DNA from 3 places in the Phyllobacterium sp. LjRoot231 genome. Region 2 is predicted to be linked to each of the others. Evidence: riboswitches for the same ligand, from Rfam matches in the RefSeq annotation. Region 2 holds a riboswitch; each other region holds the start of a gene.

Region 1 (8,025 bases), 1.9 Mb from region 2:
ATTATCCGCGCCCATGAATATGAAGCCGAAAATATCGCGCCACATACTCACTGTCGGGTTCCAGCCCGATAGCGGGTCGGCAAGATAGGCATCCACTTCGTCAGGGTCGCGCGACAACCAGTCAGACGCCGTGCGCGCATTCTCAATGCTGCGACCCCATTGCTGGAAGGTGAATTTCGGCAGGAGCATACTCGGAACGTCGGATCCCAAAAACATACGCTCGGCGCGCAAAACCCCCTGCGCGATCCGGCCTAGAAGCCCTGCGGAGAAATTGGCATTCCAGACGGCCGCAGCGTCCACTTTGTCCGGATGCTTCAACACGTAACTCATTGCGATCAACCCACCAAGCGAATGCCCGAACAGAATGAGCGGAAGGCCTGGGTGACGGTTGCGAGCAACACTGTTAACGGCATCGACGTCGCCTAGAACATGGATAGATCCGCTGCTTTCCGCGAAACGTCCCGCTGGTGCTCCAGTCGCTTTGGTCAGTCCATGACCCCGGTGGTCGTGGGCATAGACATTGAAGCCTTGCCCGTTCAGGAATTGGGCAAAACGCTTATAGCGCAGGGAATGTTCGCTGACGCCGTGACTGATCTGGACGATGGCGCGCGCTTGACCCTCGGCCGCGGAAAACCGCATGGCAAGTGCCGCCCCTGTCGGGCTTACAACCGTTCCTACGTCTTCGAATGCCATTCTCTGCCTCCCGTCGCAGTTGAAGTGGTGGCGCACGAATAGTCAATGCGGAATAAATCGCGATAAAATCCGCTTAATTTATTTCGTTCCTGCACAATAAATAATCACTTAAAAACCTATGCAATTTTATTTTGCAAAGCCTCTTGCAATCGATAAAAACATGCCGCAGAACTTCACTCCGAAAGAGATTGAATGCACGATTGTTGCAACCGCAGGTAAGCTATCAAATGCCTGGAAGGCGATGATTGGATGGCATCGAGCTCCTGCAAGTTACATGGCCGTTCAGGGGAGAAGAGGACGCTCCCCAAATGCGGCACCAGAGGGGAAACCGGGTGACGGAAATATCCGCGCCCGGTTTCGCTCGTTTTTGGGCTCGCCCTTTCGGATGGAAGGCGCCCGCTTTTCCACTATCCTTGTTGTCCGGATGGCAATGCTGCTGTGCGTGGTTCGACAAGCTCACCATGAGGGAAGTGGTTCATGGCAGGGAGTCAAGATCTGCAAGGTCGGCGACTATCCATGCAATCCTCAATCTCCCTCATGGTGAGCTTGTCGAACCACGCACAGCAGCATTGCCATCCGGCAAATCAGCACCCTTAAAAGCGACCCGATCAAAAATAATCGTGGCTACTTATCCAACACCTCCAAACCTCGGTTATTCTAATCCGGTCCTTTCCATGGGGAACTGCTTCCGGAGCCGTTCGAAGTGGGGAGAGGATCGGCGCCTCCGATGGCGGGTAACGGACCCGCCGTCCGGGGAAGTTCTGTCCAAGGGTTCCCCTGCCGGTACTAAGGCCGGTGCGTGCTGGACGAGCACTGTGAGGGCGGCAGATTGGCTGGGCGCAGTCCTGGCCGCTGGCGTTTCCGACGCGGAACGGACGGGATCAAAAAACGCCGGACGGGCGGTCTTCGGATCGCATTTTTATTCTACCAAGACGCGCTTCGACGACCGCCCGTCTTCCCACCACCATTCAATGGCCAGACGCGAAAGCGGGTGTGGCAAAGGAGTAGCTTAACCTGAGCGGATGCCCGAAATACTCCGCCCATCCATTGCCACAGGAGCCCCTTTCGCCTACATACGGCGCAAATTCATGTCCCTAAAATCCCGAACACCGGAGTGACGCGCGTTATGGCACGCCAATTCATTTATCATATGGCCGGCCTGAACAAGGCATATGGAACCAAGAAGGTTCTTGAAAACATTCACCTTTCCTTCTACCCCGATGCCAAGATCGGTATCCTCGGACCGAACGGCGCAGGTAAGTCGACGATCCTCAAGATCATGGCGGGCTTCGACAAGGAATATACCGGCGAGGCCTGGCTCGCTGATGGCGCGACCGTTGGTTATCTCGCTCAGGAGCCCGTTCTCGATCCCACCAAGGACGTTATGGGCAACGTCATGGATGGTGTGGCCGACAAGAAAGCGATCCTCGACCGCTATAATGAAGTCATGATGAATTATTCCGACGAGACCGCCGACGAGGGCGCGAAGTTGCAGGATATCATCGATTCCAAGAACCTTTGGGATCTGGAATCGCAGGTCGAAATGGCCATGGAGGCATTGCGCTGCCCGCCCGGTGATAGCGAAGTAACCAACCTTTCCGGCGGTGAGCGCCGCCGCGTGGCGCTCTGCAGGCTCCTCCTGTCGCAGCCGGACCTGCTGCTCCTTGACGAGCCGACCAACCATCTGGATGCCGAAACCACGGCCTGGCTTGAAAAGCACCTGCGCGAATACAAGGGCTCAGTCCTGCTGATTACCCACGATCGCTACTTCCTCGACAACGTGACAGGCTGGATTCTCGAACTCGATCGTGGTCGCGGTATTCCCTACGAAGGCAATTACTCGGCCTATCTCGGCGCCAAGTCCAAGCGCATGCAGCAGGAAGGCCGCGAAGACGACTCGCGCCAGAAGGCTTTGGAGCGCGAGCGCGAATGGATTTCGGCGAGCCCCAAGGCGCGGCAGGCAAAGTCCAAGGCGCGTATCAAAGCCTATGACGCATTGGTCGATGCGGCCAATGATCAGCGTCCGGGTGATGCGCAGATACTCATTCCGGCGGGTGAGCGTCTCGGCCAGGTCGTGATCGAAGCGGAAGGTCTCACCAAATCCTTTGGGGATCGTCTGCTCATCGAAAACCTTACGTTCAAGCTGCCGCCCGGCGGCATTGTCGGCATTATCGGCCCGAACGGTGCAGGTAAAACCACCCTGTTCAAGATGATCACCGGGCAGGAAAAGCCTGATTCCGGTTCCATCCGTATTGGTGAAACCGTGCATCTTGGCTATGTCGATCAAAGCCGCGATCATCTGAAGGCGGACAAGAACGTCTGGGAAGAAATTTCCGGCGGCAATGAAATTATCAAGCTCGGCAAGTACGAGATGAATTCGCGTGCCTATGTCTCGGCGTTCAACTTCAAGGGCGGCGACCAGCAGCAGAAGGTCGGCAATCTCTCCGGCGGTCAGCGCAATCGCGTGCATCTCGCCAAGATGCTGCAGGCTGGCGGCAATGTTCTTCTTCTCGATGAGCCTACCAACGATCTCGATACTGAAACCCTGGCGGCGCTGGAAGATGCCTTGGAAAAATATGCAGGCTGCGCCGTGATCATCAGCCACGATCGCATGTTCCTCGACCGGCTGGCGACGCATATCCTCGCATTCGAAGGCGACAGCCATGTAGAATGGTTCGAAGGCAATTTCGAGGACTATGAGAACGACAAGATCCGCCGCCTTGGCCCTGACAGCGTCAATCCAAAGCGTCCGAGCTACAAGCCGCTGACACGCTAGATGTTCGTGGGAGAGTGGAGACGTCCTCCCATCACCATTTTTGACGAACCCATCAGGCTTATTTGCTGGTTTTCGTGGCCTGAATTTCTAGTATGCGGGGAATTTCATGGAGTTGCGCAATGACTGACCTGTTTGAAACCAGAACGGAAATACTCCCCTCGCGCAAGCTTAGCGGCCGGGTAGGCGGGCTGTTCGAAGCTCTCGCAGGCGATTTCGTCACGACGCCTGCAGCTTCGCTTGAGCTCACTTTCGATGGGATCGTTGGCGATTTCCATGCCGGCCCCACGCGTAAATCTGGTGGGCGTGAGCCTTGGTATCCGCGTGATACAGAAATGCGCAATGAGCGCCAGCTTTCCATTCTCGCCTCGGACGAATTGGCGGAAGTTGCTGCTGGAATGGGTCTGCCGGCACTGAAAGCTGAATGGATCGGTGGCAATATGGTCATCGACGGGATCGCCTCGCTTTCGATGCTGCCACCGCGCACGTTGATGTTCTTCGAAGGTGGCGTGACACTGAAGGTCGACGGGCAGAATGCGCCCTGCAAGCTCGCGGGACGCTCTATCGGCGAACATGCACGAACTGAGGATCATATGACGACGGCGCTTGATTTCGTCCGGGTATCGAGGCGCCTGCGCGGCATCGTGGCCTGGGTCGAGAAGCCGGGCACCATTCGCGCCGGTGAAAAGGTCGATGTGCGCGTGCCCGAGCAATGGATTTACCAGGCCTGAGGCTTGCGCCGGGAAACTTTCTGTGGCGAATAGATTGAAGGTCCGGTGCCTGCCGCTTGCGGGAGAATCGGGAAGCCGGTGAGAATCCGGCACGTGCCCAACGCTGTAAAGGGGATGGGCCGCGCAGATGCCACGGATATACCGGAAGGCGCGCGGTTCAGATGAACCTCAGTCAGAAGACCGGCCGGACCTTATAGCTCGAACCGCGCGGACGGCGGGGAGGGTTTCAAGCGTTGTTGGGAGTAAACAATGCACGATGTTTCATATGGTCCGGTCACCGCTGATTGCTTTTCCGATGATGAGCGCGCTGCGGTCTATAAAGCCATCTATACAAGGCGCGACGTGCGCGACCAGTTCCTGCCGCGAGCGGTCCCCGAGGATGTGCTGATGCGGCTGCTGGACGCTGCGCACCATGCGCCGTCGGTCGGGTTCATGCAGCCGTGGAACTTCATCATTATCCGGGATGAGGCGCGAAAGGTTGAAATTCATCGCGCTTTTTCTCGCGCCAACGAGGAAGCTAAGTCGCTGTTCAGTGACGAACGGCAAGCGCTTTATGCTTCGCTGAAGCTCGAAGGTATTCTCAAAGCGCCGATCAATCTGTGCATCACCTGCGATCGTACCCGCGGCGGCAAGGTCGTTCTCGGCCGGACACATAACCCCCAGATGGATCTCTACAGCACGGTTTGTGCCGTACAGAACCTCTGGCTAGCAGCGCGCGCCGAGGGCATCGCCGTCGGTTGGGTCAGCATTTACCACGATCAGGATATGCGCCGTATCCTGGGCATTCCGGGTCATGTCGAGATCATTGCGTACCTCTGTATCGGTTATGTCGATGAACTCTACGACACGCCGGAACTGGAAAGGCGCGGCTGGCGTAACAGGCTACAGCTGGAAGAACTGATATTCGAAGAAGCGTGGCAGGGAACCGCCGAGATTAGCTCGGATCTTCCTCGTCCGGGTCCAGCAGGCGTGTTGCCCGCCATTCCGTCAACTTCCGATTGATGGCATCGAGTACGAAGAATCGCGCGGAGTCCTTGTCGTACCCCTCGTCGCGCAAGGCATCGTAATCCGTATGCTGGTGCCGGACATGCGCCACGGCCGCGAGCCAGACGGCGATGGGGGGCGGCAGGCCTCTCATATGCGGTGCGCCGGCGGCAGCTCTTATCGGTTCCGAATCCGAATAGGGTACCGCCGGGAGAAGCAGCGTCAGCGCCTTGTTGATTGCACGCTGGCGGTTTGTTCCTGTGCTCATGCGGATTCCTTGCGTGATTCTCGGTCCTATTTCAGACGCGGCAAAATTTGTCGTCAACGGCAAAAACAACTTGCCAAAATTTTATTTCTCACATAAACATATCTTTATGTCTTTTGAGGTGAATGATGGACAAACGTGATCTCAATCTTGATCTGATGGTCGATACGCTGAAAGCGGCGGCAGAGCCAAGCCGTTTACGCATTCTGGCGCTGTTGTCTCGCGGCGATCTGACCGTTTCAGACCTTACGACTATTCTCGGCCAGTCGCAGCCTCGTGTATCGCGTCATCTCAAGCTGCTGTTTGAAGCAAGCCTCATCAATCGCTATCAGGAGGGTTCCTGGGCTTATTTCCGTTTGGCGGAATCGCTGATCGTCGGCGACATTGCCCGCTCCCTTTTGGATCGTCTCGATTATTCCGATCCTTTGCTGGATCGTGACCTTGAACGACTTTCCTCGGTGAAACTGCAGCGGCGCGAGCGTGCGGCTGCCTACTTCAGTGCCAATGCCACAAGCTGGGACGCGATCCGTTCGCTGCATGTCCCGGATGGCGCGGTAGAAGACGCGCTTGTCAAGATCGTCGGTCGCAAGCCCTTCCAGGCCATGCTCGACGTTGGGACAGGCACAGGCCGTCTTCTCGAACTCTTCGCACCACTTTACGTGCGGGGTGTCGGCATCGACATCAATCGCGACATGTTGACTATTGCCCGATCAAACCTCGACCGCGATGGAATTACCAACGCACAGGTTCGCCACGGCGACGTCTATTCGCTGCCGGTCGATCGGGAATCGTTCGATCTGGTGACCATTCACCAGGTCTTGCACTTTCTCGACAATCCGGCCGAGGCAATTCGGGAAGCCGCGCGCGCATTGCGGGCAGGCGGGCGAATGTTGATCGTCGATTTTGCTCCGCATGAACTTGAGTTCCTGCGCGACAATCATGCGCACGTGCGTCTGGGCTTCAACGACGGGCAGATGCGTGACTGGCTTACCGAAGCTGGTTTGATGCTCGAAGAGAGCCAGGAACTTGAGCCGAAGGACAAGGACAAACTGACCGTCAAATTGTGGCTGGCACGCGACCCACGCCTGCTGATCGCTGATCCCGATTTATCCTCCCGCGTCACGGAGAGTGCATGATGAGTTTTTTCCGCCAATCCCGCCGTTCCGATCTCGGCACCAATATTCGGGTTTCATTCGAATTCTTCCCGCCAAAGACCGAGGTGATGGAAGAGCGGCTTTGGGAAACGGTGACGCGCCTTGCGCCGCTTCATCCTGAATTCGTGTCGGTGACCTATGGTGCTGGCGGCTCCACCCGCGAACGTACTGCCCGTACGATCAAGCGCATCCTGACGGAAACCGACGTCAATGCCGCCGCCCACTTGACCTGCGTCGATGCGACGAAGGAAGAGGTGGATACCGTTGTGCGCGAATTTGCTGCCATGGGCGTCAAGCGCTTTGTGGCGTTGCGCGGCGATCCGGTCAATGGGGTTGGCGCTTACTATAAACCAACTCCAGGTGGTTATGAAAACGGCGCTGAACTCGTTGCTGGTCTCAAAGCCTTCGCCGATTTCGACATCTCCGTTTCCGCATATCCGGAAAAGCATCCGGAAAGTCCAGACTTTGCTACCGACATCGACATGCTGAAGCGCAAGGTCGACAATGGTGCGACGCGTGCGATCACGCAATTCTTTTTCGAGAATGATCTCTATGAGCGTTATGTCGAAAAGGTTCGCCGCGCTGGCATCTATATTCCGATCCTGCCCGGCATTCTGCCCATCCATAATTTCACGCAGGTTACCAATTTCTGCTCGAAGGCTGGAACGCACATTCCCGCATGGCTTGCCGAACGGTTTGATGGGCTGGAAAACGATCCACAGACGCACGCCTTGGTCTCGTCAGCGGTTGCCGCCGAGCAGGTGCTCGACCTGGTCGAGCGTGGTATCCAGGATTTCCATTTCTACACGATGAACCGGGCTGATCTACCCTTTGCCATCTGCCACTTGATCGGCATTCGTCCGGGTAGCAATGCGGTGGAAGCCAATCTGGCTGGTGCTGCTGCCTGAATGAATTTAGAGCCTTTCATGCCTAAATAGAATCGTTCTGCCGGAGGGAATTCGTGGACAAGGTCGAGGGATTTGGCGAGGCCGATGCCTTTCCATCGGACGATGCCGGAGCCCGACGGATTTGGCCCGAATTCACCCGGCCCACTGGTCGAACCGCATTTCTCTCGAAATGCGGATAATTCGACCAGTGGGTTTGAAAGCTTGTTGGTTTGCGGATGCAAACCAACGGCTGGGTTTCCGGCTGGCGGCCAACCACTTTGTCAGGCGGCATCGGACGATGGAAAAGCATCGGCCTCGCCACCTTCCGCGTGGATTGTCTCGCCATCCGCGAAACAGAACTGTTTCTATTTAGGCATGAAAGGCTCTAGCAACGGAAACGGCCCGGTTGCTATAACCGGGCCGCTCCACTTTGTTTCACTCGCTTAACGGTCAGAGACCATCTTCGTAGCGCTCTTATTTAAATTCAGGGTATTAGTCCTACGACCATTGCACCAATAAATGCGAACGCTGCACAGAT
Region 2 (8,025 bases):
CTCTGACTGGCGCAGTCGAATCCGGCGCGGTAACGCTGCCGGAAATCGTCAGCGAGATGCTGGTTTCCCGCACCTCCGAGCGGCAGGGCCGTATGATCGACAAGGACGAGGCCGGTTCGATGGAAAAGAAGAAGCGTGAGGGCTATTTCTGATGAGAAAGTTGGCCCAGATCGAGGTTTCGCCCGCAGCTTCAGCGGCCGAGGAAATCAATGCCTATATGGCCGAGCAGGAAAAGAAATCGCTGCTGCGGTTTCTCACCTGCGGGTCTGTGGACGACGGCAAATCCACGCTGATCGGCCGGTTGCTCTATGACACCAAGCTGATCTTTGAGGACCAGCTGGCGGCGCTGACCAAAGATAGCCGCAAGCATGGCACCAACGGCGAAGATATCGATTTAGCCCTTCTGGTCGACGGGCTGGAAGCCGAGCGCGAGCAGGGCATCACCATCGATGTCGCCTATCGCTTCTTCTCGACGCCAAAGCGCAAGTTCATCGTTGCCGATACGCCTGGCCATGAGCAGTATACCCGAAACATGGCGACGGGTGCCTCGACTGCAGACCTTGCCATCGTGCTGGTCGATGCGCGGCAGGGCATTTTGCGCCAGACACGGCGCCATAGTTTCATTGCGTCGCTGCTTGGCATTCGCAACATCATTCTTGCCGTCAACAAGATTGATCTCGTGGATTATTCGCAGGATGTCTTCGACAAGATTGTTGCGGATTATCAGGAGTTTGCGAGCAAACTCGGATTCAAAACAATACAGGCGATCCCGCTTTCGGCGCGCTTTGGCGACAATGTCATCGGTCCATCGGCAAACCTGCCCTGGTACAAGGGACCGGCGCTTCTGCAGCATCTGGAGAACGTGCCGCTGGACAGCGCGGACGAAGCACGTCCGTTCCGCTTTCCGGTGCAATTCGTCAACCGGCCCAATCTTGATTTCCGCGGTTTCTCCGGCACCATAGCTTCGGGCACGGTTGCACCGGGCGATGAAATAGTGGTTGCCAAATCCGGCAAGTCTTCGCGCGTCAAGCGCATCGTCACATGGGATGGCGATCTGGCAAGTGCTGGTGAGGGTGAGGCGGTCACGATCGTTCTCGATGACGAGATCGAGGTCTCGCGTGGCAATATGCTGGTTGCCCCGGATGCAAGGCCGGAAGTCGCGGACCAGTTCGCCGCCAACGTCGTGTGGTTCGCCGAACACGCCTTGATACCGGGTCGTTCCTATATCCTGCGTACGGAAACCGATCAGGTCACTGCGACGATCACCGATCTCAAATATCGAATCGATATCAATAGTTTCGCGCAGGAAGCGGCCAAATCGCTTGACCTGAATGAAGTCGGCGTCGTCAATATCTCGACGCAGGAGCCGGTCGCCTTCGACCCCTACAAATCGAACCGTTCGACGGGCTCGTTCATCCTGATCGACCGTCTGACCAATGCGACCGTCGGCGCCGGCATGGTCGACTTCGCGCTACGCCGTGCTTCCAACGTGCATTGGCAGGCGCTCGACGTCGACAAGGCATCGCGTGCCGCACAGAAAGACCAGAAGCCGGCAGTGCTGTGGTTCACGGGTCTTTCGGGGTCAGGCAAATCGACGGTCGCCAATCTGGTTGAAAAGCGTCTGTCTTCGCTCGGTAAGCACACCTACATCCTCGATGGCGACAATGTCCGCCACGGCCTCAATCGCGATCTCGGCTTCACCGAGGAGGATCGCGTCGAAAATATCCGCCGCGTCGGCGAGGTGGCAAAGTTGATGGCGGATGCGGGCCTGATCGTGCTCGTCTCTTTCATTTCGCCCTTCCGCTCCGAACGCCGGATGGTGCGCGAGCTGTTGAGTGATGGGGAGTTCATGGAAATCTTCGTGGATACGCCATTCGAGGAATGCGCACGGCGCGATCCGAAAGGGCTCTATGCCAAGGCGTTGCGCGGCGAAATCAAGAATTTCACCGGTGTGGACTCGCCGTACGAGGCGCCGGAGAACCCGGAACTTCACCTGAAGACCGTTGGCCGGACGACAGAGGAACTTGCTTCCGAAGTCGAAAAGCTGCTCACTGAACATGGCATCATCTTCAACTACGATCAAAGTTCGTGGTCGATTTAAGTGCCGCTTCTTACCCTCCCCCTTGTGGGGAGGGACGGACCGTAGGTCCGGGGAGGGGCTTTCCTGAATACAAAAAAGGCGCAAAGCCATTGCCAGATTAATCGCTGCAAAGAACCCCTCCCTGCTGCTTCGCAGCCTCCCTCCCCACAAGGGGAGGGTAAGGTGGCACCATCGCAGCGTAATCCGGAAATATCTATGCATACTCTACTTCCGATCAACTACACCGCGCTTCTCTCCATCTTTGAAGAGACGGCGATTGCCGCCGGGCGCGAAATTCTGCGCATCTATATAGAGGGCTGCGACGTTGCGTTGAAAGACGACAAATCGCCGGTGACGGCGGCAGACCACGCGGCAGAAGCCATTATTCTGGAGGCGCTGCGCCGTGCAACACCGGAAATCCCGATTGTGGCGGAAGAAGAGATTTCTGGCGGGCATGTGCCCGGTGATCTCGGCGACCGCTTCTATCTGGTCGATCCGCTCGATGGAACGCGCGAATTCGTCAATCGCAACGGTGATTTCACCGTCAATATCGCTCTGATTGAACACGGCGCTCCGGTGCTGGGTATCGTCTATGCTCCGGTGCGTGGGTGGCTATTTACCGGCGGGCCGAAGGGTGCGCAGGAAGTGACCATCGACCACATGGGGAGCGTAACCACGCGCAACAGCATTTCGTGCCGGACTGCGCCGAAGGAAATGATCGCCGTCGCCAGCCGCTCGCACCGCACGCCGGAAACTGACGATTATTTGAAGGAATTCACCATCGCCGATTGCGTGTCGGTCGGTTCATCGATCAAATTCGGACTGGTGGCGCGAGGCGAGGCGGATATCTATCCGCGGCTGAGCCGCACGATGGAATGGGACACGGCAGCAGGCGATGCGGTGTTGCGCGCTGCGGGTGGGATCACGCTGACACTTGACGGCAAGCCGCTGACCTATGGCCGCCGCAATCAGGCCAATGACGCTGATTTCGCCAATCCGAGCTTTGTGGCCCGCGGAAAGCTCTAGCCCGAGCGCTTCCGTAACAGCAGCGTCACCACGAAAAACGCGCCGATCGAGCTTGTGACAATGCCGATGGGCAGTTCCTGCGGCGCGAGCAGGAGCCGTGCTGCAAGGTCGCTCAGGAGGATCAACGTTGCGCCCAGCAGTGCGCAGGTGAGGATCAGGCCCGCGTGGAGCTGACCGGCAAAACGCCGGGCGACATGCGGGATCATCGCTCACCGTTTACAGTTGCGGGGGCAGCCACGGTCTCGGTCCCTTTTGGGTACGCCTCACCGTGTTCCCTTTTCATCTCCAGCGTTGTCTTGCCGGAGAAACCATCAGTGACGATCATTAGATGAAAGAACGTTCGCATGAAACCTCTTTCGCTGAAACATATAGAGCTTGGAAAAAAATAGAGAAATGCTATGTTTCGTTGGGGAGTGGAAGGCAAGCTTTCGCCTGCCTTCCGTTTTCCTGGCTATTAAAAGAGGACCCGGATGGTGAGTGTCCAGCTCGTCCGGGTCTTTTTCAATTCCAGGGTGATACGCAGTGGTAAGAACCACATAGCGTCACCTCCTGTCTTGCGAGCAAGGCCCTTGCCCTTAGGTCGGAGAGGCCAATCTTCTCCGATGCACCGGCTGGCTCGGCGCTTGCTGCTTCACTCGCAAAACGAAACGAAGGTGGCTTTGTTCGACCATGGCTGCAACGAATGCAGGGTTGCATCATTGCAGGGAGATGAGGTTCCAGGTTGCGCGCGCCGGGATGAATTTCTAGTGCAAGCCCGTTAATGCGGCAAACATCTGATATGCTAAAATAATTGGCAGGGGACATTTAACAACGGGATGGAGTAGGCTAGGTTTCATGCGGGACGAGCATTTCAGAAAAACAATTTGAGGCGACATGGCAATTCACGCAGCAGTCTATCATCTGACCCACTACAAATATGACCGCCCGATCATGCTCGGGCCGCAAGTGATCCGCCTGCAACCTGCGCCTCATTCCCGCACGAAAGTCCTGAGCCATTCGCTGAAGGTCAGTCCGGCAAATCATTTCGTCAATCTGCAGCAGGATCCGTATGGTAATTTCCTGGCGCGCTTCGTCTTCCCGGAGCCGGTGACGGAGCTGAAGATCGAGGTCGATCTGATAGCGGACATGACGGTCTACAATCCGTTCGACTTCTTCGTCGAACCCGTTGCCGAGACCTGGCCTTTCGCCTATCCGGAAGACATCAGCGAAGACCTTTCGATCTATCTGAAACCTGAGCCAATCGGCCCGCTGCTGTCGAATTTTCTCGCGACTGTCGACCGGACGCCGACCAACACGGTGAATTTCGTCGTGGACCTCAATGCGCGTATCCAGCGCGAGGTCGGCTACGTCATTCGAATGGAAACCGGCGTGCAGGAGCCTGAGGTTACACTCGACGTACGCACAGGTTCTTGCCGCGATTCGAGCTGGCTGCTGGTGCAGGCGCTGCGCCATCTCGGACTCGCCGCGCGCTTTGTTTCCGGTTACCTGATCCAGTTAAAGCCCGATCTGGTTTCGCTGGACGGACCGGCCGGGACTGACAAGGATTTCACCGATCTCCACGCTTGGTGCGAAGTCTATCTGCCGGGTGCAGGCTGGATTGGCCTTGATCCGACATCCGGCCTTTTGACTGGCGAAAGCCACGTGCCGCTTGCTGCCACACCGCACTACCGAAACGCCGCGCCCATCTCCGGCATGGCGGAACCCGCAAATGTCGAATTCGGCTTCGACATGCGCGTCACCCGCGTTTCCGAACACCCACGTATCACCAAGCCGTTCTCGGATGAATCCTGGACCGCGCTGGATGCACTTGGCGAAAAGGTCGACGCGTTCCTGATAGAGCGCGATGTGCGCCTGACCATGGGCGGCGAGCCAACATTCGTTTCGATCGATGATTTCGAGTCCGGCGAGTGGAACACCGATGCCGTCGGCCCGACAAAACGCGAAAAGGCCGACAAGCTGATCCGCCGTCTGCGCGAGCGTTTTGCGCCGGGGGGCTTCCTGCATTACGGGCAGGGAAAGTGGTATCCGGGCGAAAGCCTGCCGCGTTGGACCTTTTCGCTCTATTGGCGCAAGGACGGCAAGCCGATCTGGATCAATCCGGATTTGATCGCAGCGGAAAACAGCAAGGCCAAGGTCAAGCCGGAGGATGCGGGCAAGCTTCTCACCGGCATAGCCGAGGTGCTCGGCGTCGAGAACGAGATGGTCGCGCCTGCCTATGAAGACCCGGCGGAATGGATCGTCAAGGAAGGCAACCTCCCCGCGAATGTCGATCCGTCCAATTCAAAGCTGAAGGACCCCGAAGAGCGCAGCCGCATGGCCCGCGTCTTCGAGCGCGGACTGACGGAACCCACGGGTTTCGTTCTGCCGGTGCAGCGATGGAACAGCCAGGCCGCCGCCGGCCCGCGCTGGCGCAGCGAGAAATGGACGACGCGCCGTGGCAAACTGTTCCTTGTGCCGGGGGATTCTCCTGTTGGCTATCGGCTGCCGCTGGGATCCTTGCCGCATGTTCCTCCATCGGAATATCCCTTTATCGTCCCGGTCGATCCGTCGGTCGAGCGCGGTCCTCTGCCGGATTCGGTAGCCCAACCGGGAGCCCCTGCGGCGCGGAATGCGCCGCAAACCGTGGCTTCGTTCACGGCGGCTGAGGGCAATCAACAGGAGCGTGTCGAGCAAGAGCTTGGCGAGATCGGTGGTGCGGTGCGCACGGCCATTTCGGTCGAACCGCGTGACGGCCGGTTGAGTGTCTTCATGCCGCCCGTCGAGGCGCTGGAAGACTATCTGGAACTGGTCGGCGCGGCGGAATCTGCTGCGGCAAAGCTCGGGCTGCCGGTCCACATCGAAGGCTATGGTCCGCCGCAGGATCATCGTATCAATGTTATTCGCGTTGCGCCGGATCCGGGCGTGATCGAAGTGAATATCCATCCGGCGTCGAACTGGCGTGAGTGCGTCGAAACCACGACAGCGATCTACGAAGAAGCGCGGCAAACAAGACTTGGTGCCGACAAGTTCATGATTGATGGCCGCCATACCGGCACAGGCGGTGGCAATCACGTCGTTGTCGGCGGCGAGACACCGAACAACAGTCCGTTCCTGCGGCGCCCTGATCTGTTGAAGAGCCTTGTTCTGCACTGGCAACGCCATCCTGCGCTGTCCTATCTGTTTTCGGGCATGTTCATCGGACCGACCAGCCAGGCACCGCGATTCGACGAGGCGCGCCATGACAGTCTCTACGAACTCGAAATCGCCATGGCACAAGTGCCATTGCCCGGCAAGGGTACGCCGCCGCTGCCATGGCTGGTCGACCGGCTATTCCGCAATCTGCTGGTCGATGTCACGGGCAACACGCATCGTTCGGAAATCTGCATTGACAAGCTGTTTTCGCCAGATGGCCCGACAGGACGGCTTGGTCTGGTCGAATTCCGCGGTTTTGAAATGCCGCCCAACGCGCGCATGAGCCTTGCACAGCAATTGCTGGTGCGAGCGTTGATCGCGCGATTCTGGAACAAGCCTATCGAGGGCAGTTTTGTGCGCTGGGGTACCACGCTGCATGACCGCTTCATGCTACCGGCCTTCGTCTGGCAGGACTTTCTCGATGTGCTGGCTGACCTGCGCCAGAACGGCTTCGATTTCCGTCCGGAATGGTTTGAGGCGCAGCTTGAATTCCGCTTTCCGTTCTGCGGTGAAATCGAGAATGAAGGCGTCAAGCTCGAACTCCGGCAGGCGCTGGAGCCTTGGCATGTCATGGGCGAGCAGGGCGCCATTGGCGGGACGGTGCGCTTTGTCGATAGCTCGGTCGAACGGCTTCAGGTCAAGGTGGAGGGCTTCAATCCCGCACGCCACAGCGTCGCCTGCAATGGTCGCGAAGTGCCGCTGAAAATGACCGATACCCAAGGCACCGCTGTCGCAGGCGTCCGCTATAAGGCTTGGCAGCCGCGCTCCGGGCTGCATCCGATGATCCCGGTGAACACGCCGCTGGTTTTCGACCTGTACGATCAATGGTCGGGACGTGCTATCGGCGGTTGCGTCTATCATGTCGCACATCCGGGCGGGCGGAGCTATGATACGTTCCCGGTCAATTCGAACGAGGCGGAGGCGCGCAGGCTGACCCGGTTTGAACCGCGCGGGCATACGGCTGGCGGATACGAGCTCAGGAAGGAACAGCCCGCGGCTGAGTTTCCGATGACGCTCGATCTGCGAAGGCCGCGTCCGAATTGAGTATAGGAAAGGCCGGGAGACTGAAAGGAAGCATGTCCGCAAGCAAGCCAGCACAATCGCTGCCCGAAGCCGAGATGAAATCCGGTGCCGGCCTGCTTGCGAGCTATACGCCTCTTCGGAATGTCGCCGATGAGATGATCGACCCTTCAGGCGCGGTGCGGCCGGGCTGGGAAACACTGCTTCACACGCTCGATCAGATCGGTCCGGAAAAACTCGCGACGCGTTTTGCCCGCGCCAACCAGTATTTGCTCGATGCGGGTGTGTTTTATCGCATCTATGACGAAAACGGCACGCAGGAACGCGAATGGCCGCTGGCGCATATTCCGATCCTGATCAATGAGAACGACTGGCAGTCAATCACCGCCGGGCTCACACAGCGCGCCGACCTCCTGGAGGATATCGTCGCCGATATCTATGGCGAAACCAAACTTATCCGCGATGGCATATTGCCGCCGGATCTGATCGCTTCCAATCCGGAATTCCTGCATCCGCTGGCGGGCGTAAAGCCGGCGAGCGGCCATTTTCTGCATTTCTGCGCTTTTGAGCTTGGCCGGGCTCCGAACGGTCAATGGTGGGTGCTGGGTGATCGCACGCAGGCGGCCTCCGGTGCCGGTTTCGCGCTAGAGAACCGGGTTGCGACGACGCGGGCGCTTTCGGATATTTCCGGCGCCATGAATGTTCACCGGCTGGCGGGATTCTTCAAG
Region 3 (8,025 bases), 2.3 Mb from region 2:
GCGTGCAGGCGGCGATGCGGTTTATTGCGCCGCCAGCCTCGCCACAGTGCGCCGCATGCGCGACGAGGGAATTCCCGTTTGCGGCCATGTCGGGCTTATCCCATCCAAGGCGACCTGGACCGGAGGCTTCAAGGCTGTGGGCAAGACGGCGCAAAGTGCGCTGGAGATATGGCGGCAGACGAAAGCGCTGGAGGAAGCCGGCGCATTCGCGGCCGAAATAGAAGTCGTGCCTGTTCCGATTGCGACAGCGATTTCCGAGCGCACATCGCTGTTCATGATCTCGATGGGCGCAGGTGCGAGCTGCGATGCGCAGTACCTCTTCGCGCAGGATGTTCTTGGCACAAATCGCGGCCACTATCCGCGTCACGCCAAGGTCTACCGCAACTTCACCGCCGAATATGATCGCCTGCAGCAGGAAAGGATCGCAGCCTTTTCCGAATTCGTCGCTGACGTCCAGTCGCAAAACTATCCCGGTCCGGAACACATCGTCGGAATTCCGCGCGATGAGCTGGATCGATTTTTAAAAGAGATTTCTGATACTTAGTTTTTAATCAGGCTTCAATCTCGACATTGCCGAGAGGCTTGGAACAGCAGGCGAGGACATAGCCCTCGTCGATCTCCTCGTCGAGAATACCGCCATTGTGGTCCATGTCGACATCGCCGGAAATCTTCATCACCTTGCAGGTACCGCACAGGCCCGACTCGCAGGCTGCCGCGATGCGAATGCCAGCGCCCCGCGCCGCCTTCAGGATCGTCTCGCCCGCCGCACACGGCACGTCCATGCCCGACATCGAAAAGGTCACCGTCGCCGCGGTTTCGACAGCCTCGGTCGATATCGCATCCAGCATAGGCAGTACCGGCTCGGCGGCAGGGCCGAAACTTTCCTGATGATAGTTGGCCATGTCGAAGCCGGACGCTTCCAGCATCGCCCGCACGTCGCGCATGAAGCCTTCCGGCCCGCAACAGAAGATCGTCCTGTCCTTGAAGTCTGGCGCGAGCAGGGGAAGCTTTGGCGCTTCGAGCCGCCCCCGAATACCGGTCCAGACCTGACCCATCTCGTGTTCCTTGATGAGGAAGGCGAGCTTCAGGTTCGGCATGCAGCTGGTGAGATATTCGAGTTCCCTGCGGAAGATGATGTCGCTGGGCCGGCGCGCGCAGGTCACGAAATTGATATCGCTTTGCGGCGCACAATCATGCATCCAGCGCGTCATTGACATCATGGGTGTGATGCCGGAACCCGCCGAGATGAACAGATATTTCTCGCCGGGATGCTTCCGCATGGAGAAATCGCCGAGCGGGCCGAACGCCTTCAGCCGCGCACCCGGTGTCAGATGATCGATCATCCAGCGCGTGCCAATACTGCTGTCCTGCGCCTTCACCGTCACGGCAATGGTGAACGGCCGCGACGGACTGGAAGACAGCGTGAAGGTGCGCAAGACAGCTTCCGGCTGCACCGGCAGTTCGAACGTCATGAACTGGCCCGGCTCGTAGCGGAACCAGTTATGGTTGTCCGACCTGAAGGTGAAGGTTTTCACATTGGGCGCTTCCTCAATGATTGACAGGCACTCCAAGAGATGCAGACGGTCGTTCCACGGCTGCATCTGATCGAGGTGCGGATAGCTTTGAGGAAGGCCCATGTTCACTATGCTACCCTGCTGAGTTTCTTGTCGCCGGAAAGCCGCGTTTCCATCGAGTTGCTGTACCATTCGAGGAATTGCAGCACACCGCCTTCATGCTCGACCGAGTAAGGGCCGGGCTCATAGGCGGGCGAGCGGATGCCGAAAGCGTTTTCTTCAACGATACGGCGGTCCTGATTGTTGGTTTCGAGCCAGACATGTGTCAGTTCTTCGATATTGTAATCGACGCCTTCAACCGCATCCTTGTGCACGAGCCACTTCGTCGTGACCTGCGTCTCGTTCGGGCCAAGGGGAAGCACGCGGAAAGATATCGCCTGATCGCCCAGAATATGGTTCCACGTGGTCGGGTAGTGATAAAGCAGCAGCGAACCGATCTGCTTGGCATTGACGTCATCGCTGAGTTGCCTGCCGACCGCACGCTTGCCACTGATCGTGTAGCTCTCGGCACCGCTGAGCAGCGGCACACGCGTTGCACGATACTGCCCGTCCTCGGCGATGCGGAACACACTTGGGAGGCCTACTGCCTCACACTTCTCCCAATGCGCAACCATTTCCGGATCCTCTTTGGAGCCCTGGATGCCGGTAGCGCTGGGTGCTTCGGGGAAGGTCTTGCACAGTTCCGGGTGATTGGCGACGCAATGGTAACACTCGCGATTGTTTTCCCAGACAAGCTTCCAGTTGCCCTTTTCGACGATTGAACTCTGAAATGCGACTTTGGTTTCGGTCAGGCGATGTGGAGCGAGATAGGGTTCGAGCAGAGCACGCGTTGGGCCGAAATCCGGAGCAACGGGCGCGAGGCAAATGAAGATATAGCCGCCGACGCTCTCACAATGCACCGTTTTCAGGCTGTGTTGGCTGGCGTCGAAATCGTCGCCCATCTGGCGGGCGAACAGTAGCCTTCCATCGAGCTCATAGGTCCATTGATGGTAGGGACAGACGAGCTTCGCTGCCGTGCCCTTTTCGGCAGAACAAACGCGCGAGCCGCGATGGCGGCACGAATTGTGGAAAGCTCTGATCTGTTTCTGGCGGTCGCGGACAATGACGACTGGATAGTCGCCAACCTGGACCGTGAAGAAATTACCCGGCTTCGCCACTTCGCAATCATGGCCGATGAACAGCCAATCGCGATAGAAGATGTTTTCCATGTCGAGACGGTAATAGTCCGGATCGGAATAGAAGGCCTGTTCGAGACCGTAGCCGGGTTTCCGGTTTTTGAGGTTCCGGAGCAGTTCGTTCGTTAAGTCCATGTCGTGTCCTCGCCCTTATAGCCGCGAAAGAACTGACTGGTGGTGAAGGAGAACCTCCGCGCAAGTCAAACGTCGCCTGCACAAAATCATGCTCCTTGATCGCCCACCGCGATCAGTTGGTTTATCTTCCTCAAGGCTGGTTTCCGGGCTCTGGAGTTGCCGTTTCGGGCCTCACGGCGCCTTCCCGGGATTGCGGTCCCAGTGGCTGTTTTGCCGCGTTTCACTCCACTACCGTTGCGGGGGCAGCGCCGGGTTTAAGGATGTGATGGAATTCAGATCAGGGCGAGCCGAAAATGATGCTTTTCGAGAACCGGAGCGCAATGGACTTTTGGGTCCATGAGCCCCGGGAGCGCAGAAAGGTATCATTTGCAGGCCGCCATGGTCTGGATTTACACATCCTGGACCGGCTTCCCAATTCTCCGCTTCCCCTAGAAAGCGGCACCTCAAGTGCCCCGATAAAAGCACCGGCCATGAAAAAAGAATAGGCGCGGAAACGACATCGCATTTACGCAAGGCGACACGCATCATGAAACGAGAAACGGTGGCATTTCCGCCACCGAATCTCACCATTCAGGAACATCTATTTTACGGGCGATACAAATACTGCTTGATCGACTCCGGCTTCATCTCGATCGAGAAGCCGGGCAACACCGGCGGCATATAGGCTGCATCCTGGATATTGCAGGGATCAACGAAGTGTTCATGCAGATGGTCGACATATTCGATCACCCTACCCTCCTTTACGCCGGATACAGCCACATAGTCGATCATCGATAAATGCTGCACATATTCGCAAAGCCCGACACCACCGGCATGCGGCCAGACCGGAAGCTTGTATTTCGCCGCGATCAACAAAACCGCGAGCACTTCGTTGAGCCCACCCATGCGGCAGGAATCGATCTGCACGACATCTATCGCGCCCTCGGCGATGAACTGCTTGAACATGATGCGGTTCTGGCACATCTCGCCTGTCGCCACCTTCACCGGGCTGATGGCCTGGCGAATCTTGCGATGGCCTGCCACATCGTCGGGGCTTGTCGGTTCTTCGATGAAGAACGGTTTGACGAAGGCAAGCTTGTTCACCCAGTCGATGGCTTCATTGACTTCCCAAACCTGATTGGCGTCGATCATTAGGATACGATCTGGCCCGATCACCTCACGGGCAATGGTGAGGCGACGGATATCGTCGTCGAGGTCGCGGCCGACCTTCATCTTGATATGCTTGAAACCAGCGTCCACAGCTTCCCGGCAGAGACGGCGCAGCTTCTCGTCGGAATAGCCGAGCCAGCCCGCCGACGTTGTATAGCATGGATAACCTGTCGCTTTCAGATCAGCGATGCGTTCCTGCTTGCCCGCCTCCGCGTTGTGCAGGATTTCGAGCGCTTCGTCCCTCGTCAGCACGTCGGTCAGATAACGAAAATCGACGATATTGACGATCTCCTCCGGCGTCATTTCGCCCACCAGCTGCCATACTGGTTTCCCCGCTTCCTTGGCCAGCAGGTCCCACACCGCATTGACCACGGCTCCCGTCGCCAGATGCATCGCGCCCTTGTCCGGCCCGATCCAGCGCAGCTGGCTATCGCCAGTGACAAAGTGCCAGAAGCGGCCCGGATTCCCCTTCACCCAATCGAGTTCCAAGCCAATGACAAGGTGTTTCAGCGCCTCGATTGCGAGACAGACGATTTCATTGCCGCGCCCGATGGTGAAGGTCAGCCCATGGCCGGCAAGCCCATCGACATCCGTGTCGAGGACGACATAAGCGGCCGAATAGTCTGGATCCGGATTCATCGCATCCGACCCATCGAGGCTTTGCGAGGTGGGAAAGCGGATATCGAAAACACGAAGATCGGTAATGCGGGTCATAATATTACTCCTGTGGAGACCTTAGACGGTCCATCCACCATCGATGTTGTAAGCTTGACCCGTGGTGTATGTTGCGCCAGCGAGATAGACGGCAAGGTCAGCGATTTCTTCCGGCAAGCCGAGACGGCCCATGGGCTGGCGCGCAATGAAGGCGGCGCGTGTCGCATCATAGTCGCCACCGGCGCGCATGCGCTGTTCCAGCGACGGGCTTTCGACCGTCCCGGGGCAGATCGCGTTGCAGCGGATTCCTTGCGTGATGTAGTCGGCAGCAACCGCCTTGGTGAGACCCAGCACGGCAGCCTTGGTCACACCATAAGCGAAACGGTTCGGCACGCCTTTTACGCTGCTTGCCACAGACGACATGTTGACGATCGCGCCGTCCTTACGCTCGATCATGCCCGGCAAAACAGCTCTGATCGTGCGGATCATGGCGCGGACATTGAGATCGAGCGCAAAGTCCAGGTCAGCATCCGGCATTTCAAGAATTGAGCCACCGTGCACGAACCCGGCGCAATTGAACAAGATGTCGATTGCGCCGAGCTCGCCAATCACCCGATTGACTTCGTCCGTCTTCAGCACGTCGAGCTTGCGAGGCTTGATGCCTGCCTCCTTTGGCAGCGCGTCCAGCAGCTGCTGGTTGATGTCCGTCGCATGAACGATCGCGCCTTCGCGGGCGAACGCAAGCACCGAAGCGCGGCCAATGCCCTGCCCCGCTGCCGTGATCAGAACACGCTTGCCTTCAAGCTTACCAGTCATTTCAAATCTCCATTCGGCTTTACGTCGCCTTGCTCTTACGCTCGGCTATCAAAATATGGTCGGCAGCGAGCACCACCTCGTCGCGTTGATTGATGACCTCGCAGCGCTCGACTATGCGCCCGCTGTCGGGCCGTTTCGGATCATCATCCTTGGCGCTTATTGTTACGCGTGTGCGGATCGTATCGCCAATGAAAACCGGCCTGACGAAGCGCAGGCGGTCGTAACCATAGGAAAACGCCACGGGGTTGATGAGGCTTGCAGTTAGCCCGACACCGATCGAAAAAATCATCGTGCCATGGGCGACGCGCTGGCCGAAAGGTGTGGTCTTCGCGAATTCCGCATCCATGTGATGCGGAAAGAAATCGCCCGTATGGCCGGCATGCACCACAAAATCCGTTTCTGTGATGGTACGCCCGGTTGTGACCCGTACATGGCCGAGTTCATAGTCCTCGAAATAGATCGCTTGTTCGGACATTTACGCCTCCGGCTTTTGTGCGAGCCGCGTTGCCGGCGCTGCACTGGATTGATAGGCCGCTTCGACCAGCGCCATTGTGTGCCATGCATCCTCAACTGAACTCACAAGTGCATTGTCCTCGCCGCTGGCAAAGCGTTGCAGATTGGCCATGCGCCCGACGAACGCATCGGGGAACCAGGCACCGTTCAAAGGGATGTTGACCCACTCCGAGCCATCCTTCGGGTAGATCATCAATTCGTCCGGCTCGCCGCGCGGATAGTCGAGATTGACACCGAGTTTCACATAGGCCGCACCTTCCGTGCCGCTTACGCGGAACTCGCAGGCCTGGAATTTGCGCCCGAACTCGTGATCGTGGTTGATCGACAGCGAACAGCGCACCCTGTCGCCGTAGTCGAGGATAGCGCTGGTCCGGGTCTGCGCTACCTTGTGGTTGGGATGACCCAGTGTCTTGGCATGCACGCCTAGCGGATTGCCGAGGACCTGCCGGATGAGGTCGATATAGTGGATCGAATGCATTGCAATCTCGACACGTGGCAGATCGGCAAGAAACGGCCACAGCGACCACGGCGTATCCAATGCCAGCCAGGCATCGAAATCGATGACTTCGCCGAGCCAGCCCTGTGCAATCGCATCTTTCAGCGCCAGCATCATCGGCGCAAACCGTAGCTGGAAATTGACGGCGGCGGTGATGTTGCGCTCGCGGCAGATGCGCAGGATTTCGGAGGCTTCCGCGAGGTCGCTGCCCATCGGCTTCTGGATCAGTGCGAACGAGCCTTCCGGCAGGGCTCTCAGCACATCGGCATGGCGAGCTGGTGGCGTAGCGAGATCGAAGATCGCATTCTCTACTGCAGCAGCCTCAGCGACGGAACTAAAGGTCGTGACAGCCCACGCCTCGGCCAGCTTCCGCGCCTTCGCCTGATCGGGGTCGAAGAGCCCAGCAATCGGAAACCCACCTTTTCTGTAAGCCGGATAGTGCGCATCGCCGACAATGCTGCCCGCGCCGAAGGTCACGATCGGGCGCGGCTTCGCCGGTAGCGGCCAGCTCTGCTGCAAGGTTGCGGGGTCAAAACTCATCATGCGTCCTTCAATCGAGATGGAAAACTTCTTCCATCATCGCCCACCATTCGCCTTCGGCGCGGGAGTCGAGCGGCACCTGGCAAGGCATACATACGGCCCACCATTCCTTGTTCTTCGGGTTGTCGGCCATCTTGGCCATATCGGCCTCGAAGTCCGTGCCGTGGTACTCCCATGTTCCAAACAGGATGTTCTCCGGCTCGCGCAGGAAGATGGTGTAGTTGCGGATATTGCAGCTCGATATCAGCTCGAGGATTTCCGGCCAGACAGCGGCGTGCAAGCGCTTGTATTCGGCAATCTTGTCGGCGTTCAGCCCGATCATCATCCCCATACGTTGCATGATACTAGCTCCGTATCTCGGTGGTGAATTCGTCAACGCTCCGCGCTTTCACCGCGTCCCAGTCCCAGTCTATACCGATACCGGGCTCCGACGGCGCAATCGCATAACCGTTCTCGATGCGCATCTGCGTGTGCGTAAGGTCATCAAGCTGCGGAATGTATTCGACATATCTGCCGTTCTGCGCAGCGCAGGTCAGGCTTACATGCAGCTCCATCAGGAAATGCGGGCAGACCGGCATGTCGAAGGTTTCCGCCGTATGCGCTACCTTCAACCAAGGCGTAATCCCGCCGATACGGCCGACATCCACCTGCACGATGGAGCAAGCGCGCTTCTGCATATATTCGCGGAAATGCCGGATCGAATAAAGCGACTCGCCAATTGCAATCGGCGTCTGCGTTGAAGATGAAAGCCGCACATGGCCGTCTATATCGTCGGCCGGCAGCGGCTCTTCCAACCAGGCGAGATCGACATCGCGCAAAACCTGCGAGCGGCGGATGGCTTCATCCAGCGTAAAACCCTGATTGGCATCGGTCATGATCTCGAATCCTGCACCGACAGCGTCGCGTACAGCCGATAGCCGGTCCAGATCCTCGGAACCATGCGGCCTACCAATCTTGACCTTGGCTCCCTTGA

The links. Region 2 has a riboswitch for cobalamin ahead of ACSQ3H_RS20290 (iron chelate uptake ABC transporter family permease subunit). Riboswitches for the same ligand answer to the same signal wherever they lie in the genome.
Region 1: linked by a shared signal. The riboswitch ahead of bluB (5,6-dimethylbenzimidazole synthase) and the one ahead of ACSQ3H_RS20290 (iron chelate uptake ABC transporter family permease subunit) in region 2 are both predicted to bind cobalamin.
Region 3: linked by a shared signal. The riboswitch ahead of ACSQ3H_RS08400 (aromatic ring-hydroxylating oxygenase subunit alpha) and the one ahead of ACSQ3H_RS20290 (iron chelate uptake ABC transporter family permease subunit) in region 2 are both predicted to bind cobalamin.

The regions. Positions count from the first base shown of each region.
Region 1 covers NZ_CAXUQT020000001.1:2,162,678-2,170,702, forward strand. Annotated here, with positions in the region: gene ACSQ3H_RS10580 (alpha/beta fold hydrolase) at 1-693, opposite strand, end outside; gene ettA (energy-dependent translational throttle protein EttA) at 1,820-3,469, shown strand; gene ACSQ3H_RS10590 (MOSC domain-containing protein) at 3,589-4,197, shown strand; cobalamin riboswitch at 4,224-4,400, shown strand; gene bluB (5,6-dimethylbenzimidazole synthase) at 4,447-5,199, shown strand; gene ACSQ3H_RS10600 (DUF2293 domain-containing protein) at 5,132-5,449, opposite strand; gene ACSQ3H_RS10605 (ArsR/SmtB family transcription factor) at 5,575-6,582, shown strand; gene metF (methylenetetrahydrofolate reductase [NAD(P)H]) at 6,582-7,508, shown strand.
Region 2 covers NZ_CAXUQT020000001.1:4,057,069-4,065,093, reverse strand. Annotated here, with positions in the region: gene cysD (sulfate adenylyltransferase subunit CysD) at 1-152, shown strand, start outside; gene cysN (sulfate adenylyltransferase subunit CysN) at 152-2,101, shown strand; gene cysQ (3'(2'),5'-bisphosphate nucleotidase CysQ) at 2,297-3,106, shown strand; gene ACSQ3H_RS20290 (iron chelate uptake ABC transporter family permease subunit) at 3,103-3,261, opposite strand; cobalamin riboswitch at 3,243-3,433, opposite strand; gene ACSQ3H_RS20285 (DUF2126 domain-containing protein) at 3,980-7,321, shown strand; gene ACSQ3H_RS20280 (circularly permuted type 2 ATP-grasp protein) at 7,354-8,025, shown strand, end outside.
Region 3 covers NZ_CAXUQT020000001.1:1,716,298-1,724,322, reverse strand. Annotated here, with positions in the region: gene ACSQ3H_RS08410 (3-methyl-2-oxobutanoate hydroxymethyltransferase) at 1-544, shown strand, start outside; gene ACSQ3H_RS08405 (2Fe-2S iron-sulfur cluster-binding protein) at 552-1,637, opposite strand; gene ACSQ3H_RS08400 (aromatic ring-hydroxylating oxygenase subunit alpha) at 1,643-2,884, opposite strand; cobalamin riboswitch at 3,002-3,345, opposite strand; gene ACSQ3H_RS08395 (L-fuconate dehydratase) at 3,470-4,747, opposite strand; gene ACSQ3H_RS08390 (SDR family oxidoreductase) at 4,769-5,503, opposite strand; gene ACSQ3H_RS08385 (MaoC/PaaZ C-terminal domain-containing protein) at 5,523-5,978, opposite strand; gene ACSQ3H_RS08380 (Gfo/Idh/MocA family protein) at 5,979-7,052, opposite strand; gene ACSQ3H_RS08375 (L-rhamnose mutarotase) at 7,063-7,392, opposite strand; gene ACSQ3H_RS08370 (mandelate racemase/muconate lactonizing enzyme family protein) at 7,397-8,025, opposite strand, start outside.